DNA from 2 places in the Cellulosimicrobium sp. GQ32 genome. Region 2 is predicted to be linked to the other one. Evidence: riboswitches for the same ligand, from Rfam matches in the RefSeq annotation. Region 2 holds a riboswitch; the other holds the start of a gene.
What was found. Region 2 has a riboswitch for S-adenosylmethionine ahead of AC6CH9_RS02090 (aminotransferase class V-fold PLP-dependent enzyme). Riboswitches for the same ligand answer to the same signal wherever they lie in the genome.
Positions count from the first base shown of each region.

Region 1: linked by a shared signal. The riboswitch ahead of AC6CH9_RS10075 (methylenetetrahydrofolate reductase) and the one ahead of AC6CH9_RS02090 (aminotransferase class V-fold PLP-dependent enzyme) in region 2 are both predicted to bind S-adenosylmethionine.

Region 1 covers NZ_JCAXEP010000005.1:90,624-96,052, reverse strand. The annotation lists gene metE (5-methyltetrahydropteroyltriglutamate--homocysteine S-methyltransferase) at 1-272, opposite strand, end outside; gene AC6CH9_RS10075 (methylenetetrahydrofolate reductase) at 305-1,300, opposite strand; SAM riboswitch class I at 1,464-1,566, opposite strand; gene AC6CH9_RS10070 (sodium/solute symporter) at 1,777-3,303, opposite strand; gene AC6CH9_RS10065 (hypothetical protein) at 3,300-3,842, opposite strand; gene AC6CH9_RS10060 (LytR/AlgR family response regulator transcription factor) at 3,839-4,681, opposite strand; gene AC6CH9_RS10055 (sensor histidine kinase) at 4,678-5,429, opposite strand, start outside.
Region 2 covers NZ_JCAXEP010000001.1:494,697-500,125, reverse strand. The annotation lists gene AC6CH9_RS02100 (O-succinylhomoserine sulfhydrylase) at 1-891, opposite strand, end outside; gene AC6CH9_RS02095 (rhodanese-like domain-containing protein) at 888-1,379, opposite strand; SAM riboswitch class IV at 1,652-1,767, shown strand; gene AC6CH9_RS02090 (aminotransferase class V-fold PLP-dependent enzyme) at 1,803-3,239, shown strand; gene AC6CH9_RS02085 (GNAT family N-acetyltransferase) at 3,354-4,001, shown strand; gene AC6CH9_RS02080 (CsbD family protein) at 4,085-4,258, opposite strand; gene AC6CH9_RS02075 (GNAT family N-acetyltransferase) at 4,351-5,004, shown strand; gene AC6CH9_RS02070 (hypothetical protein) at 5,176-5,429, shown strand, end outside.

The sequences.
Region 1 (5,429 bases), on a different contig from region 2:
GCGGCGACGTCGAGCACCTGGTCGTAGAAGGAGAACGAGCCGGGGACCGAGGCGTCGTCGGCGCCGAGGCCGAGGTGGACGAGCCGGCGGACGGTCGCGAGGCGCAGCTCGCGGGCCGTGGCCTCGAGCTCGTCGGTGCTCGTGCGCCCGGCCCAGAACGCCTCGACGGCCTTCTTGAGCTCGCGACGGCGCCCGATGCGCGGGTAGCCGAGCACGGTGCCGGCGGGAAAGCCGGCCTGAATCTGGGTAGGGGAGGGTACGGAAGTGGCCATGATCGAAACCTCTTGCTGGTCCGGAGGACCGGTCAGACGGGCGTGCCGTGCGTGGCGGTGCTCGTCGTGGGCAGGGAGGTGCCGGTGACCCACGGCCCGCTGGCCAGGTCCGGGACGAGCGGGGCGGCGGCAGCGCTGGCGCTGCTTCCCGTCCCGGCCGACCCGCCGCCGAGGTGGACACCCTCGAGCAGGTCAAGAGCGGCGCGGTGCTTGTTGAACGTGTACACGTGCAGACCGGGCGTGCCCGCGTCGAGGACGCGCTGCGCGAGGTCCACGGTGTACGCGATCCCGTAGGCGTGCTGCGCCTCCGGGTCGGGGAGGGCGTCCAGCGCGTCCAGCAGGTGCTGGGGCGCGCGCACGCCCGTGAGCTCCTCGACGCGACGGAGCCGCGCAGGCTCCGTCGTGGGCAGCAGCCCGGCGAGGATGGGGATCGTCACGCCGGCCGCGCGGGCCTCGGCGACGAAGTCGGTGTACGACGACGCGTCGTAGAAGAGCTGCGTGATCGCGAAGCTCGCGCCGGCCTGCTGCTTCTGCCACAGGCGGCGCACCTCCTGGGTGCGCGTGGTGCCGGCGGCGGGGTTGCCGTCGCAGAACGTCGCGACGGCGATCGTCAGCGGCCGGGCCGCGCCGCGCAGCGCGACGGCCGGGTCGGACGCGCAGCGCGACGCCTCGACCTCGCGCAGCAGGGCGACGAGCTCGGTCGACGACCGGACGCCGTCCGGCGCGGGCTGCCAGTCCGGCTGATCGCGCGGCGGGTCGCCCCGCAGCGCGAGGAAGCTCCGCACGCCCTCGTCGAGGAAGTCGGTGATGACCGACTCCACGTCCTCGCGCGACGCCCCGACGCACGTGAGGTGCGCGATCGGCAGCACGGGCGTGCCCTGGAGCAGGCGCCCCACGACCTGGCGCGCGGTCGCGCGGTCGGTCCCGGCGGCGCCGTACGTCACGGACACGAAGTCGGGGTGCGTCGCGACGAGGCGCCGCGCCGTCTCCCAGAACTTGGGCGCCGCATCCGGGCGCCGCGGGGGCATGAGCTCGAACGAGACCGTGGGGCGTGCGGCCCCACCGTGGGCCTGCCCGACGGCGTCCGCGACGCTCACGACGTCGCCCCGGACGGGGTGCGTGCGTGCGCGACCGCCGTCGGGCACGTGCTGCCCGGACGGTGCGCGAAGGGTGCCTCTGAGACCATTAGTCGCTCCATCGACCCTGGCGTTAGCACCTTTGTCCTCGGGAGGCTTCCGTCGGCGGGTTGCTGCGGTGTCGTCGAGCCAGGACTCTCGACCGCTCTGGATGGTTGGCACGATCCTACGACCCATCCGACATGCGGTCGAGCGTGCCCGTCAGGTGAGACGCCCGGGAGGTGGGGGGTGTCTCGCCGGTGGCCCCCGGGGGTGCGTCGCGACCCTTCGACCGAAGCCGAGCACGGGGCCCGCCGTGTCCGCGACTCCGACCCGCCCGACCGGTGGCTCGCGCTGTGGGACGGCGGCCACGCCGCCTCGCACCGTCGTCAGCGGCGTCGGAGCTCCGGGACGTGCAGGCGCCGCAGGAACCGGTCGGTGCGCAGCGGCGGGCCGTGGCGGTCGAGGAGCGACACGACGACGACGGTCGCCGTCGCGAGCGGGATGGTCCAGGCCGCGGGCTGGGCGAGCAGGGCGCGCACGACGCCGGGAAGGCCGTCCGCCGTCGCGCCTGACGAGCCCGTCCCGTAGCCCGCCGCCACGAGCGCGGACGAGGCGAGCAGCGCCGTCGCGCACAGGACGGAGCCCACGACCATGCCCGCCACCGCGCCGCGCGCGGTGAGGCGGCGCCACCACACGCCGAGCAGGATCACGGGCGACAGCGCGGAGGCGGCGAAGACGAACACCGTCCCGACGCTCGTCACGAGCCCCTGCGGGATGGTGACGAGCGCGAACGCGAGCGGGATGAGCGTGCACGCGACGGCCGACCACCGGAACGACCGGACGGTCCCGCCGAACAGGTCCTGGCTCACGACGCCCGCCAGCGCGACCACGAGCCCCGACGACGTCCCGAGGAACGCCGCGAACGCCCCGGCGACGACGAGCGCGGCGAGGAGCTCGCCGCCGAGTCCGGGCACGAGGCGGGTCGGCAGGGTGAGGACCACGGTGTCCGCGACCCCGGGCTCCGCGAGGTCGGGCGCGACGACCCGCGCCACGAGCCCGAGCGTGCTCGACACCATGTAGAACACGCTGATCATGACGAGCACGACGACGGTCGTGCGGCGGGCCGAGCCGCCGTCGGGCGAGGTGTAGAAGCGCACGAGGACGTGCGGCAGGCCGGTCGTGCCGAGCAGGAGGGCGAGCAGGAGCGAGACGGTCGCGTACGCGTCGAGGCCGCCCGGCCCGGCCTCGTGGGGGAACACTGCGGCGGGGTCGAACGTGACGACGGCACCGCCGGGCTCGAACGCCCCGCCGAGCGCCATGAGCACGAAGACGAGCGGCACCGCGAGGGCGGTGAGCTTGACCCAGAACTGGAACGCCTGGACGAACGTGATGGAGCGCATGCCGCCCGCGGCGACCACGGCGCTCACGACGACCGCGATCCCGACCGAGCCGACCCACGGCGGGACGGGCGCGACGCTCGTGATGACGAGCGCCGCGCCGTGGAGCTGCGGCACCACGTAGAGCCACCCGATGACGAGCACGAGGACGCTCGTGACGCGGCGCGCGACGACGGAGTCGAGCCGGGCGTGGACGAAGTCGGGGATGGTGTACGCGCCGCTGCGCCGCAGGGGGCCCGCGACGAACAGCAGGACGAGCAGGTAGCCCGCCGCGTACCCCACGGGGAACCAGAACGCCTCCGCGCCGGACAGCAGCACGAGGCCGGAGAGCCCGAGGAACGTGCCCGCGGACAGGTACTCGCCGCTGATCGCCGACGCGTTCCAGACCGGCCGCACGGTGCGCGACGCGACGAAGAAGTCGCTCGTGGTGCGCGAGATCCGCAGGCCGTAGAACCCGATGAGCCCGGTCGCGAGCAGGAGCAGCGCGATCGCGACGAGGGGCAGCGCGCTGGTCACGGCCCACCGCCGTCGTCGGGGCCGGGCTCGTCGGTCGCGCCCGCGCCCTCGGCGAGCGCGCGGTACCGGCGCTCGTTGCGCGCCGCTGCGACCGCGAAGACGACCGCGAACGCGACGATCACCGGGTAGAAGCCGTACGCGTGCACGAGCCATGGCAGCGGCACGCCGAGCAGCACGACGTCGTCCAGGGCGGGCACGCCGCTCATCGTCACCGTGAGCAGCGTGACGACGGCGAGGAACGACACCACGCACGCCAGCCCGAGCCGGAGCTGGGCCCGCACGAGCCCGCGCGTGTAGTGGGCCGCGTCGTCCTCCGGCTCCTCGGGGCGATCTCGCGAGGTGTCCGACGGCGGCCCGCCGCTCGGGGCGACGGCGGCACCACCGGTGTCGGGCCGCGCGTCCGTCGACCGGACGCGCACGCGCCCCGGTCCGAGCGCTGCGTCCGCGGCCGAGTGCTGCGTCCCTGGACGCAGCGCTGGAGCGGGAACGCACCCGTCGCCGGACGAGGTCGGGTCCGACGAGGGTGCCGGGTCGCTCACGACGGACCCCGGTGGGGGCCGAGCAGCGCCTCGCGCACCGCCGGGACCATGCGGCGGCTCACCGGGACCTCGTGGCCCGCGACGACGAGCGCGGGCTGCGCGCCCCCGAACCGCGCCGCGGTCACGGCCGCGCGGTCCACGAGGTACGACCGGTGGACGCGCAGGAACCCGGCCGGGGCCCACCGCTCCTCCAGGTCGGACAACGGCTCGCGCACGAGGAACTGCTCGGTGTCCGTCACGAGGCGCGAGTAGTCGCCCTGGGCCTGGACCCACCGGACGGCGCTGCGCCGGACGAGGCGCGTCGTCGTCCCGACGGTCACGACGAGCGTCTCGTCCTCCGGCGCCTCGGGGCCCGGCCGGGAGGAGGCGTCCGTCGGGGCCCCGCCCGTCGGCGGTGTCGACGCGCCGTCCGGTACGGCGCCGGGAGCGCCGCCCCGCCCGGCGCGGTCCGCGACGCGCTCCACGACACGGTCGACAGCACGCGCCAGGCGCTCGCGGCGCACGGGCTTGAGCACGTAGTCGACCGCCTCGACGTCGAACGCCTCGAGTGCGCGGGCCTCGTCGGCGGTGACGAAGACGACGGCGGGCCGGTCGGCAAAGCGCGAGAGCGCGCGCGCGAGGTCGAGGCCGGTGAGGCCGGGCATGTGGATGTCGAGGAACGCCGCGTCGACCGTGCGCGAGGAGAGCTCGCGCAGCGCCTCCGAGCCGGTCGCGACCCCGAGCACGGTCCGCACGCGCGGGTCGCGCCGCAGCAGGGCGACGAGCTCGTCGAGCACGGGCCGCTCGTCGTCGGCGACGAGCACGTCGAGCCCGACGTCGGCCGGGTCCTCCTCGGTCACGGCACGCTCACCTCCGTCTCGTGCAGCGGCTGCGACCGTGGGACGCGCAGGCGCACGAGCGTGCCCGAGCCGGGCGCGGTCTCGATGTCGAGCGCGTGGTCGTCGCCGTAGAGCTGGCGCACGCGGGTGTCGACGTTGCGCAGGCCCACGTGCGTCGTGTCGCGCGACGTGAGGAGCTCGCGCACGACGGCCGGGTCCATGCCGACGCCGTCGTCCTCGACCGTGATCTCCGTCTGGGTGCCCTCGTCGCGCGCCGTGATGACGATCGTCCCGCCGTGCTCGCGCGGCTCCAGGCCGTGGCGCACCGCGTTCTCGACGAGGGGCTGCACGGAGAGGAAGGGGATGACGGCCGTCAGCGACTCCGGCGCGATCTGCAGGGTGACGGCGAGGCGCTCGCCGAACCGGGCGCGCTCGAGCTCGACGTACGAGTGGATCGAGCGCAGCTCGTCGGCGAGGGTCGTGAAGTCGCCGCGCCCCCGGAACGAGTAGCGCGTGAAGTCGGCGAAGTCGAGCACGAGGTCGCGCGCCCGCTCGGGGTCCGTGCTGATGAACGACGCGATGGCGCCGAGCGCGTTGTAGACGAAGTGCGGGCTGATCTGGGCGCGCAGCGCGCGCAGCTCGGCCCGCGCGAGCGCGGTGCGCGACGCCTCCAGCTCGCTGAGCTCGAGCTGCGCCGAGCACCACTGCGCGACCTCGCCCGTCGCGCGCACGAGCGGCGGGCGGACCGTGCCCGCGAACGCGACGACGA
Region 2 (5,429 bases):
GCCGGGGAGCTGCTCGAGCGCCTCGGCGACCTGCGCCGCGGCGGCGTTCTGCGCGGCGACGCGCACGGGCAGCGTCTCGAGGCCCTTGAGCAGGACCCACGCGTTGAACGCCGAGAGCGACGGCCCCGTGTTGCGGATGAACGTCTGCACGGGCCCGGTGACGTACTCCTCGCTCCCGAGGATCGCGCCGCCGAGCACGCGGCCCTGGCCGTCGATGTGCTTGGTCGCCGAGTACACGACGACGTCCGCGCCGAGCTCGAGCGGCTTCTGCAGCAGCGGCGTCGCGAAGACGTTGTCGAGCACGACCACCGCGCCCGCGGCGTGCGCGAGCTCGCTGACGCGCCGCGCGTCGACGATGTCCTGCATGGGGTTGGACGGCGTCTCGAAGAACACGACGTCCGCGGGCGTCGAGAGCGCCTCCTCCCACTGGGAGAGCACGTGCCCGTCGACGTAGTCCGTCCGCACGCCCCACTTGGCGAAGATCTCGTCGAAGATGACGATGCTCGACCCGAACAGCGCGCGCGCCGCGACGATCCGGGACCCGGAGCCCACGAGCGCGGCGAGCGACGTGAACACCGCGGACATGCCGGACGCCGTCGCGTAGCACGCCTCCGCGCCCTCCAGCAGGCGCAGGCGCTCCTCGAACGCGTGCACCGTCGGGTTGCCGTAGCGCGAGTAGACGAACCGGTCGAGCTCGCCCTTGAACGCGGCCTCGGCGTCGGCGGCGCGGTCGTACGTGTAGCCCTGCGTGAGGAACAGCGCCTCGGACGTCTCCTGGAACTCCGTGCGGTGGTGGCCGCCGCGCACGGCGAGCGTCGCGGGGCGCGCGCTCGCGGGCAGGGGCTTGCGGCCGGAGCCGCCGGGCACGCTCCCGGGCAGCGCGGCGCTCACCGGGCGGCCTCGTCGTAGGTCGTGGTGGGCAGGCCGCGGACCTTCCAGCCCTCGACGTCGCGCAGGCCCGAGAATCCCTGGGCGCCCTCGAAGCCCTCGAGCACGTTGTACGACGGCCCGAGCCCGGCGGCCGTGGCCGCGCGCGCGGCGCCGATCGAGCGCTGGCCCGAGCGGCACAGGAAGACGACGGGGCGCTCGTCGCCGGGGGTGAGCCCGGCCTCGACGAGCTGGTCCAGGAAGCGCGGGTTGGGCCCGGCCGGGGTCACCCACTCGTCGAACACGACGTCGCGGGCGAGGTCCGAGGCGTCGGGCACGCCGATGGTGCGCCACTCGCCCTCGGTGCGGACGTCCACGAGCACGGCGCGCTCGTCGTTCGCGAGCAGGTCCCACGCCTGCTGGGGGGTGAGGTCGCCGGCGTAGCCGACGGCGGGTCGCGCGTCGGGCGGCGCCGGCCGGGATGCCGACTGCTGCTGGGACTGGTCGCTCATGAGTCCTCCTCCATCGATCGTGGCAGTAGCACCCTGCGCCCGGCCGTCTCGCGACGGACCGGGGGGTTGCTGCGGCGTCGACGTGCCACGTCACTCGGCCGCTCCGGATGGTTGCTCGGGATCGTACGCCACCCGTCCGACGCGCGGAGCGCTCGTCTCGCCGAGCGGCCTCGCGAGGCGCTGCCGACCTGCCCGGGGATCCCGTCCCGCCATCCGAGACGCCCTGACCACCGGTTGACACGGCACGTCCCGCGCGCACATCCTGGGACGCAGGTCATGAGTGCCAGCGTGAAACCCCGGTTTGCTGGCCGGCAACCCTCCTCTCGCGGCGGGGTGCCCCGGGTGACGACCAGGCCGTACGCCGACCGGCGCGCGGCAAGCGCGGGGATCACCGTCCCCGGACCGCCCTCGGAGGACTGTGCCATGACTGCTCTCGCCGACGTCTCGTGTCCGACCGAGGTCTCGGAAGCCCCCGACCTCGCGGCGGTCGCCGACGCGCCCGCCCTGCTGCCCGTCGTGGGCGCGGACACGCTCGTCCCGCTCGTCGACGGCCGTAGCGTCCCCTACGCGAACCTCGACGTCGCGGCCTCGGCCCCGGCGCTGCGCTCGGTCGCGGACCGCGTGACCGAGGTGCTGCCGCTCTACGCGAGCGTGCACCGCGGTGCGGGCTACCTCTCGCAGGTCTCCACGGCGCTCTACGAGGCGTCGCGACGCACGATCGGCGCGTTCGTCGGCGCCCGCGAGGACGACGTCACGGTCGTCACGCGCAACACCACCGACTCGCTCAACCTGCTCGCGGGCTGCGTCCCGGCGAACGCGGACGGGACTCCCGGGCGCGTGCTCGTCCTCGACGTCGAGCACCACGCGAACCTGCTGCCGTGGCAGCGTGCGGGCGGCGCGACGGTCCTCGCCGGCGGCGCGTCCGTCGCGGAGACGCTGTCCGGCCTGCGCACCGAGCTCGCGCGCTTCCCATACGCCCTGGTCGCCGTGACCGGCGCGTCGAACGTCACGGGCGAGTCGCTGCCCGTCGCGGACGTCGTGCGGATCGCGCACGACGCCGGGGCACGCGTCGTCCTCGACGGTGCGCAGCTCGTCCCGCACCGCGGTTTCTCGCTCGCCGCCACCGGCGTCGACTACGTCGCGTTCTCCGGCCACAAGACGTACGCGCCGTTCGGCGCGGGCGCGCTCGTGGGCCGTCGCGACTGGCTCGACGCGGGCACGCCGTACCTCGCCGGCGGCGGCGCGGTGCGCCAGGTCGCCGTCACCGGCACGCAGTGGCAGACGGCGCCCGCGCGCCACGAGGCCGGGTCGCCCAACGTCGTGGGTGCCGCGGCGCTCGCGGCGGCGTGCGACGCGCTCGCCGCGCTCGACCCGGCCGACCTCCACGCGCACGAGGCGACGCTGCGCGCGGCGCTCGTCGCCGGGCTGGAGGCGGTCCCGGGCATCCGGGTCGTGCGGGTCTGGGAGGACGCGGTCGACCCGGTCGGGGTCGTCACGTTCTCCGTCGACGGTCACGACCCGGGCCTCGTCGCCGCGTACCTCTCCGCCGAGCACGGGATCGGGGTGCGCGACGGCCGGTTCTGCGCCCACCCGCTGCTCGCGCGCCTCGGGTACGACGCGGGTGCGATCCGCGCGTCCGTCGGCGTCGGGACGACGGGCGCGGACGTCGTCCGGCTCGTCGACGCCGTGCGGTCGTACGTGGAGCAGGGCCCCGCGACGCGTTACGAGGTCGTCGACGGCTGCTGGGCCGTGGCCGACGACCCGCGCCCGGTCCCCGCCGGCTCGGGCCTCGAGGGCCTCTTCGCGACCGCCGCGGCGGGCTTCCTCGCCGACGCCGCGGGGTGCGGCCCCGCCGTCTGAGCGGGTCCCGCCGGGACGTCCCGGGCAGCCGTTCACCGGGCCGTCGACGAGCGTTGTCCACCGCGTCGCCGAACCCTCTTGGCGGCGTCGTCCGCGTGTGCTCTGATATGCGCTGTGCTGCACGACGTCGTCCTCTCGGGGCACGGATTCCGCCTGGAGCCGTTGGCCCTGGAGCACGCTGAGACACTGGCCGGCCTCGTCGACGAGGCGATGTGGTCAGGCATGAGCATCCCCATGCCCTTCGGGGTCGCGGGGATGGCCGAGCTGGTGGCCGCGACGCGCGCCGCCCCCGACCTGACGGGCTTCGTCGTGCGCGCCGCCGGACCCGACGGGGCTCCGGGCGACGTGCTCGGCAGCACGGCGTTCCGCGACCTGTCGCTCGTCGACCGCCGGGTCGAGGTCGGCCGGACGTTCTACGCCCGCTCCACGTGGGGGAGCCTCGTCAACCCCGTGACCAAGTGGCTGCTGCTGCGGCACGCGTTCGAGACGTGGGACGTGCACCGCGTCGGGTTCCGTGTCGACACGCGCAACACGCGCTCGCTCGGGGCCATGCGCCGGCTCGGGGCGCACGAGGAGGGCGTCATGCGCGGCCACCGCACCGCGCCCGACGGGACGCGGGCCGACTCCGTGATGTTCTCGATCCTCGCGCCCGAGTGGCCCACCGTCGAGGTCGGGCTGCTGGAGCGGATCAACGCCCCGCGCGTCGTGCCCGTGCTGGCGCCACCGCTGCCGCGGGTGGACCTGCCGCTCGCGGCGTCCTGACCGGGCCGTCCGCGAGCAGACCGCGGGAATGCCGCGAGGGCCCCGCCGCAGCGGAGCCCTCGCGAGCAGATGAGGGGCGGTGACTAGCGGTCGAACGCGTCCTTGACGTCGTCGCCCGCCTGCTTCACGTCGGCCTTGGCCTGGTCCTTCTTGCCCTCGGCCTCGAGCCGCTCGTTGTCCGTGAGCTTGCCCGCGCCTTCCTTGAGCTTGCCACCCGCCTCCTCGGCGGCGTGCTTGGCCTTGTCTCCGAGTCCCATGAGTGCTCCTCTCGTCGGTACGTGCTCGACCGTAGGCACGGCCCGGGTCACTCGCACGCGGTCGGGCACCCGGCGTGTGGTGGGATGTGCGGGTGCAGCACGACACCACCCTCGAAGGCTTCGGCGTCCGCCTCGTCCCGCTCGACGAGAGCCACGCCCCCGCGCTCGGCGCGCTCGTCGACGACGGCATCTGGGCCGGCATGTCGAGCCGGGTCCCCGCCGGGACGGACGCGATGACCGGCTACGTCCGCGACGCCGTCGCCGCCCCCGGTCGGCTCGCGTTCGCCGTCGTCGGCGCGGGGTCCGGTGACGCGTCCGACGGCGCGGAGGCCGTCCGCGGCTCGACGTCGCTCTACGAGTGGGTGCCCTCGCAGGGCAGGATCGAGCTCGGCTCGACGTTCTACGCGCGCGAGTGGTGGGGCGGCGTCACGAACCCGGCGTGCAAGTACCTGCTGCTGCGGCACGCGTTCGAGGACCTCGGCGTCGCGCGCGTCGCGCTGCGGGCGGACGCCCGCAACAGCCGCTCCATCGGCGCGATCCGGCGCCTGGGCGCGGTGCCCGAGGGCGTGCTGCGCAGCCACCGCGTCGCACCCGACGGGTCGCGCCAGGACACCGCCTACTTCTCGATCCTGCTCGACGAGTGGCCGACCGTCCGCGACGGCCTGCTCGCGCGCCTCGACGCGCTCGTGGGCTCCACGCCGACGGAGCCTGTGGACGACGGTTCGGGGAGGGCCGTGCGCCGCTAGCGTGCGACACGCCCCGAGCGTCGGGGGCGTCGACGAAGGGGGCCGCACGCCATGCACCACGAACCGCCCGAGCCCGTCTGGGACTGGCAGAAGAGGGAGCGGCCGCGTGCTCCCCGAGTGCCTGTGGACATGCCTCCTGCTCCACGCACGGTTCATCGCGCCGGACTCGTCGTGACGTTTCTCGGGCTTGCCGTGCTCGTGTGCACGGGATTCAGCTTCGCCACGCTCTTCCTGGTCGCCTTCTTCGACTGGGCCTGGGGCAGGACGACGTACGACGGCGTGCTCTGCATCGTCATGGCCGTCGGCGGGCTCGGGCTCGCGCAGGTCGTGCTGGGCGCTGTGCTGACGAGCGCCGGTGTCGCCCGATGGGTGCTCGTCGGGACGTGTGCCGTCGGTGGTGCCACGTGCCTCGGTGCCGTCGCGTG